2 regions of the Priestia sp. SRI_019 genome follow, and region 1 is predicted to be linked to the other one. Evidence: a T-box and tRNA genes for the amino acid it is inferred to sense, from the RefSeq annotation. Region 1 holds a T-box; the other holds one or more tRNA genes.
The links. A T-box is a leader RNA that pairs with one kind of tRNA and senses whether it is charged. The one in region 1 lies ahead of ileS (isoleucine--tRNA ligase), so its partner is inferred to be a tRNA-Ile.
Positions count from the first base shown of each region.

Region 2: it encodes a tRNA-Ile, which carries the amino acid that the T-box ahead of ileS (isoleucine--tRNA ligase) is inferred to sense. The anticodon was not compared.

Region 1 is NZ_JBYCZN010000001.1:617,422-621,363, reverse strand. Features, by position in the region: gene ileS (isoleucine--tRNA ligase) at 1-1,721, opposite strand, end outside; T-box leader at 1,793-2,013, opposite strand; gene AC2YJL_RS03230 (DivIVA domain-containing protein) at 2,083-2,577, opposite strand; gene AC2YJL_RS03225 (YlmH family RNA-binding protein) at 2,662-3,435, opposite strand; gene AC2YJL_RS03220 (YggT family protein) at 3,486-3,755, opposite strand; gene AC2YJL_RS03215 (cell division protein SepF) at 3,759-3,942, opposite strand, start outside.
Region 2 is NZ_JBYCZN010000007.1:9,415-13,356, forward strand. Features, by position in the region: gene AC2YJL_RS24310 (hypothetical protein) at 1-5, opposite strand, end outside; gene AC2YJL_RS24315 (hypothetical protein) at 549-782, shown strand; tRNA gene AC2YJL_RS24320 (tRNA-Ile) at 1,723-1,799, opposite strand; gene AC2YJL_RS24325 (cell wall hydrolase) at 2,166-2,744, shown strand; cyclic di-GMP riboswitch class I at 3,345-3,429, shown strand; gene AC2YJL_RS24330 (anti-repressor SinI family protein) at 3,449-3,580, shown strand; gene AC2YJL_RS24335 (anti-repressor SinI family protein) at 3,597-3,749, opposite strand.

The DNA of each region.
Region 1 (3,942 bases):
CCCGTTACAGCTACGCTTGTAGAAAGACTTGAATTAAACCAGCCGCGGTATTGGTCAGAACCTTCTAAATACAAATCAGCCGGACGCTGTAAGTCTTCACGTTCTTCAAGAACAGCTTGATGTGAAGAACCAGAGTCAAACCATACGTCCATGATGTCTGTTTCTTTTGTGAAGCGGCCATTTGGGCTTCCTTCATGAGTAAAGCCTTCCGGAAGCAAGTCTTTTGCTTCACGCTCAAACCATACGTTTGATCCATGTTCTCTAAATAGATTTGATACGTGTTCGATTGTTTCGTCCGTAATGATTGGCTCATCATTTTCAGCATAAAATACTGGAATCGGAACGCCCCATGCACGTTGGCGAGAAATACACCAGTCGCCGCGGTCACGCACCATGTTATAAAGTCGCGTTTCACCCCAAGTAGGCACCCATTTTGTTTTTTCTACTGCTTTTAATAAATCTTCACGGAAATCTTTAATAGACGCAAACCACTGTGCCGTTGCACGGAAAATTGTTGGTTTCTTTGTACGCCAGTCATGTGGGTATGAGTGGGTAATGAAACTTAATTTTAACAGCGCGCCTTCTTCTTCTAGTTTGTCTGTAATCGGTTTATTCGCTTTATCATAAAATAATCCTTCAAATCCTGGTGCTTCATTCGTCATATGACCCTTACTGTCGACTGGACAAAGAACTTCCAATCCGTATTTTTGACCAACGATAAAGTCGTCTTCCCCGTGTCCCGGTGCTGTATGAACACACCCAGTACCAGCATCCGTTGTTACGTGATCGCCAAGAACAACTAATGAATCACGCTTGTAGATTGGATGCTCAGCTACTACACGCTCAAGTTCTGAACCTTTTACCGTACGAACCGTCTTATAGTCAGCCCATTCAATTTCTTTAGCAACTGTTTCAATCAGTTCAGTTGCTACTACATATTTTGCTCCATCTGCTTCAACTACGCTGTACTGAAGCTCAGGATTGACAGCAATCCCTTGGTTAGCTGGCATTGTCCATGGTGTTGTCGTCCAAATGATGAATTTTTCATCTTGTTCAAGCACACCTTTACCATCTTTTACGTTAAACGCTACGTAAATAGAAGCTGAACGCTTATCATAGTACTCAATTTCCGCTTCTGCTAAAGCAGATTCACTTGAAGGGGACCAGTACACAGGTTTTAACCCTTTGTAGATGTAGCCTTTTTTCGCCATGTCACCAAACACTTTGATTTGCTGCGCTTCGTACTGCGGCTGAAGCGTTACATATGGATTATCCCAATCTCCGCGTACGCCTAAACGCTTGAACTGCTCACGCTGGCCGTTTACTTGTTCCCAAGCATACTGTTCGCAAAGCTTACGGAACTCAGCTACCGTCATTTCTTTGCGGTTTACTTTTTTATTTTTTGTTAAAGCTGTTTCAATTGGCAAACCGTGTGTATCCCAGCCTGGTACATAAGGTGCGCAGAAGCCTGACATCGACTTATAGCGAACGATAAAATCTTTTAAAATTTTATTTAATGCATGTCCCATGTGAATATCGCCATTCGCATATGGAGGTCCGTCATGCAAGACAAATAGCGGACGGCCTTCCGTACGTTTTTGTACTTTTTCATAAATATTCATTTCAGCCCACTGTTCTTGCATTTTAGGCTCGCGGTTCGGTAAATTTCCACGCATCGGAAATTCAGTTTTTGGCATCAATAATGTATCTTTATATTCCATGTTTTACCCTCCAAAAAAAAACGTAAATTTCATATCTTTTTGTACCATAACAAAAAGACCTCCTCATCCCAAAAAGGGACGAGAAGGCCTCCCGCGGTACCACCCTAGTAGATTTGCTGCACGCAAATCCTCTTTGCATTCGTAACGTGAATAAACCGCCACTGCTTACTATCATCAGTTCAGCAATGGTACTCTAGGGTGATTTTCACTTTTTTGTTTGTTATCGAGCTCGCACCATCCTCGATTCGCTTTGACAAACTAAAAAAGCTACTGTCCCTGTCTCCGTACTGTTTGATATGAAATTTCATCTGTTACCAAATTATATGACAACAAAACGTGAGAAGTCAAGATGATGTCTTGACTAGTCAATTTTTTCTTCTAGCGCTGGCATCTCATAATCCATCAACTGATCCCAGTCGTCGCTGTTTAACATTTCAAGCTGTGCTTCGATTAACATTTTGAAACGAGTTCTAAATACTTTAGACTGCTTTTTCGTCTCCTCAATGTCCATCGCAATTTTACGAGACTTAGACAGTGCTTCATTAATAATACGGTCCGCATTTTTTTCTGCTTCTTTTATAATGAGCTTCGCTTCTTTTTCAGCGTTTCGCTTCACATCTTCCGCTGCTTCTTGAGCAATTAAAATTGATTTATTTAACGTTTCTTCGATGTTAGTAAAATGTCCAAGACGATCTGTTAATTCAGATACTCTTCCTTCTAACTCCTTTTTATCACGCATGACCAGCTCATAGTCTTTAATTACTTGGTCAAGAAACTCATTTACTTCATCTTCATCATATCCGCGAAATCCGCGATTAAACTCTTTGTTATGAATATCCAAAGGGGTTAAAGGCATCTAGGCCACCTCCGTGTTGTCTCATTACGTCATTAGTAATGGTTTATTCGACATATTTTTAAAATTTCCTGCTAGTAGATTTCTTTATTTCTGCTTTCCTACAACAATTCGCCATTTTTCTTTTTTGGTTTTGCCTTCAAGTGAAACGATACGACTTCTGCCGTGACCACGAAGTGACAAAATATCACCTTCATGACATTCAAAAGAAGGCTGTTCAACGACTTTAAAATTCACTTTTACCGCTCCATTTGCAATAAAAGGCTGGACTTTTTGTCTTGATAAATTGTGAATGGTCGACAGCAAAACATCAAGCCTCATTGAAGAAACTGTATAAATGTGTTCAATCAGCTCTTCTTTTACCACATGCAGCTGCTCTCTTTGAATAGAAGAAAGTGAAACTTTGGCTTTTCCAATTGATGTTAAATTCATCTCAATATAAGAAGAAATTTCCTCTGCAGCTACAAGCTGAATATCGTCTCCTGCGACCAAAATATCTCCAAATTTTGAACGGCGCAGTCCTAAGGACATCGCCGAACCAAGAACTTGAGGATGTTCAATTGTCACAAACTTTTTAGGATAATTGAGCTCGTACATACGCAACTGAAAATCTTCGCTTTGAGGTACATAGTAATCCGGATATAGCAGCGCACGCTTGCGTTCAGCAAACGGTTGTCCACCATCAAATGAAACTTGAACCTCTCCTTCAGTCCCGACAATAGCCGTCACAATCTGCTGCTCTCTTGGATCTAAAAAGTCCGTTAATTTTGGGCTGTATTGATGTAGGACATCTTCTTTCCACTGAAGAACCTGGTCAATAAATCCATGTTCTTCTTGCCTAAAATGTTCATAAATAGACATATTATTACTCCTACTATTGGTATGTAAAAAAGGAATCCAGCGATTCCTTTTTAAATAAATCCAACCATACTGTGAAGTGAACGTACCCCTGCTTGCGCAAATCGTAGTAAAAAGATTGCAACAAGAGGTGAAATATCAATCATGCCAATAGGCGGAATGATTTTACGAAAAGGCTCTAAGTAAGGCTCACAAATACTGCCAAGCAGCTGACCAAACTTAGATGCCCTTACATCGGGTACCCAAGACATCAAAATGTAAATAATCAGTGCCCATGAGTAAAGCCCAATTAATTGCCCAAGAATCCCAAAAACGATGTCCAAAAACTACCACCTCTTTACGTTTGTTGTATCGTGTTCTCCCATCATATCTGAAATGCTTCCGCTTACGTCTACATTATCAGGTGTACATAAAAAGATGTCGGTTCCAATTTTTTGAATGTCCCCGCCTAAAGCATAAACTGTACCACTTAAAAAGTCGACAATTCTCACTGCTTGATCTCGTTGAATG
Region 2 (3,942 bases), on a different contig from region 1:
AACATAATGTCTCTTTCCGGAAAATAGCATAAAAAAGAACCCTTGATGCAGGACGGTTCTGCCAAGGGCCCTTTTTCTGGAGTATGCAGCTTTTTATACATCGTTTGTTTTTCAATGTTTTCTTAGTAGGTGGTTGAGAAACTAATGTATAAGAGGTGCACTTTGTATACAGATTCTCGCCCCTATAAAAATAGTATTTTTGGGAAAAATATGATATTGTTTACATGCGGTTATATTTTGGTACTTTATAATTGTGAATCCTGATAAAAAGCTACCTCGCTTGCCAATGCTGGGGGAGCTTTTTATTTTTGCTACCTTTCTTAGAAAGGAGTATTTGATGTTATTAAAACGCTAGTTACAGCAATAATTTGAAGTTTTTAACAATTTTAGTGAAATTATTCACTTGATAGAAAACTGACAAAGAAAATACAAACCATGTTATACATAGCTTTTCCTATTCTATTATCCTCTTTATCATACTTCTAGTTATTAAGACCTTCACTTAAGAAAATAAAAACAGCTAATATTTTTAAATAAGGAGTTTTTAAATGAGTAATTACAAAAAAACTAAGACTAAAAAAAATATAATTTTAGGTATTATATATGCTCTAATTATAATATCTGTATATGCATTTAACTTACCTCTACAGATAGCTTTCTCTATACTTACTCTTGTCATAATATTTGAACTTGTAACTTCTATAAAAGAAGATGACAAAGCTAAGAATGTTATAAACATTATTACCCTATGTTTATTTATACTTGGAATTGTTCTTCTCTAACTAATACTTACTTACAAATAACAATACAAAAAAGAGCAAAGGCTTCTTTATTTTCAAATCAATCAAGAAAGTACCATTTTAAATTCTTCAAACACGACCCATTCATATTTTCCTGATATATCCAATATATAGAATATCATTCATCAAGAAGACCGGTCTAAAGCCATATTAATGCTCTCACAGAGTACTAATTCTTATCCCCTAACACAACATCTGATTTTACAAACAAGTAACAACTTATTCGGGAATTTCAAATGTACGATCCAATGGAAAGATGGTATAGGTCACCTGGTATGTACGGAAGCCAAAAGTATTAAGGCTTCAACTATTGCACTTTCATCGGTTAAAAAATCTTTAATAAACACCCAAAAATGGTTAGAAAAATCAGAAAAATATTTAGACAATGTTGCTAAAATAATAAATATAAGAAAACACTAATTTTTTGTTTTTCTTACATAATTTTTTCTACCTGGAGTAAACTAAACAAGACGCCGTGAGGCCTCTATCCAATACTTTAAAATCCTTGTTGTTTTAAACAGAAAAACCTACTGGTGCCGGATGAACCAATAGGTTTTTCTGTTTTATAACTTTATATCTCATAAACGTTTAATTAACATAAAACGTATTATCAAATGCTTTTCTTATCTCCATTCTAATAACATTTAAATTAGTTTCACATAATGGATTGAAGCAATTCTCTTATACAATAAAAAGGCAGCTTGCTTTATCAGCAAACTGCCTTTTTGTAACGACCCGTTCGGGATTCGAACCCCTAACCTTTTGATCCGTAGTCAAACGCTCTATCCAATTGAGCTACGGGCGCTTCCTAAAATGGCGCAGATGAAGGGACTTGAACCCCCGCGGACTTTGACACCTTTGTCGGTTTTCAAGACCGATCCCTTCAGCCAGACTTGGGTATTCCTCCATATTTCAGGGTCACTGGTGGACCTTGTAGGACTCGAACCTACGACCGGACGGTTATGAGCCGTCTGCTCTAACCAGCTGAGCTAAAGGTCCTTTCTAAGGCATATCCGGTGTATTTTCTGCCGTTTATTACGATTCTGTCTTTGGGTGTCTTCACTCAAATAGGACTTTTTACACTGTTCTAAATTAATATTAGCGTTAAAATTAATCACTTAGTTACTAATATTAGGATGTTTCCTAAAAAACGGTTTCAAACTCTTTACTTTAAGTAAGTAAATATACTACCCAGTTTTTACCCTATAACGATCTATCCTCTAAATATAAACAGTCTTCTATAATGTAGTACAAACATTTGCATTTTTTAGTATGAAGACCTGTTTTTAATAATCATTCAAATAAAGGAGAATTTACATGCATTTTTTAAAGAAACTAACAATGGGATCTTTGGGTATCTTCCTCGTGGGTACTTTATACACTCAGACTTCTGCATACGCTTCTGATTCGTTACAATCAACCAGCCATAAACAAGAAATAACTTCATTGCAAACACAGCTAGTCAATATGGGATATTTACACGTGAATCCAACGGGACAATACGGCTCGTTAACTCGAGAAGCCGTTAAGAATTTCCAGCACGATGTGGGCCTTATGCAAGACGGACTTGTAGGTCCCGGTACATATACACAAATAAATAACGTAGAAAAAATGGCACACGTGGTTTATGGAGAGGCACGAGGTGAGGTCTATGAGGGGCAAGTAGCTGTGGCAGCTGTCATTCTAAACCGTGCTAAAAGCCCAGATTTCCCACAAAGTATACTTGGTGTTATTAGTCAACCAAATGCGTTTACGGCTTTAAATGACGGACAATACGCTTTGACACCAAATCAATCTGCTTATCGAGCAGTAACGGATGCTTTTAAAGGATGGGATCCTACTAATGGAGCAGTCTATTATTATAATCCTACAACTGCAACAAATAAATGGATTTATACACGTAAAGCATATAAGAAAATTGGTAGTCACGTTTTTGCTTATTAATCCAACTAGTTAGAGTATGAATAATATAACGTACTTTCAGCTATGTTATAATCCTTATTTACCAGCATTCCTGCTTCCCTAAGAATGATGAAATGCTAAATTAATATTCTGTTTTCTATACATATATTTCAAATTGAAAACACTATATAATTGGTTCACCCTCGATTTTAATACATTTTATACATATGAATCGTGACAAAAAGCTACTTCGCTGCTATTGCTGAAGTAGCTTTTTATTTTGCTATTATTAAGAATAATTCAGTATGGACACTTTAAAATTTAAATATGTTTAGTTTAAGCAAAACCAAATAGCTAAATACTGTACATTAGATTTCCTTCTAGTTAACACAATGATAGTTTTTAATAGTTAGACATTCAAAACTATAAAAAACCTTTTAGAGGCTTATTTAGAATGCCTATTATAGAACCAACCGCAAGATTAATGTAAGGGTAAATATATATTATCTTAAAGGAGAATTTAATTAGTTCGGAGGTTGGAAAAAGAAAATCTTTGTCAAAGGAATTAAAAAATAAATAATAATCCTTATTTTTACATGATTTTAAATCCATTATATAGTAATATATTTATAAAATTACATATTATGATAAAGGCAAACTAGTTGAAAAACTAGGACGCAAAGCTACAGGTCTAAGGTTAAATAGCTATGGCAGCTGAGCTCCCTGAATATCTGGAGGTAATTTTCATGGATGGTAAACAACAATTGATAGAAAAAGAATTAGATCAAGAATGGGTTAAACTTATAACAGAAGCTAAGGAATTGGGATTAACTATTGAAGAACTTAAAAAGTTCTTCAAAAAACAAATAACCCCCTAATCACAAGCAACACTAGTCATATTTGGTCTTGTTTATAATCATTCAATTTCTGGGATTTCCTATTTAAAAACTCTTTAAACTCCTCTTTGGTAACGCTAGAATTCATGGCTTCTTGGACTAAAACTAGCCATTTATAGGAAAGAGTAGTTTCATAATTTGAATTATTCATTATAATCTTCCTCCTTTACAACTTGTCCTATTATAAAGCAAATTGATTTGTAATATAAGCTATAATGATAAAATTATTACTTTTTATCCGTTTTTTTACATAAACTGTTATTCATAGGGTCTTATTCAGTTGTTTAGCTTATGAAGATCGAATTTAATAGCCTAGGTAAAGTGTAAACTCATGAAGATATAAA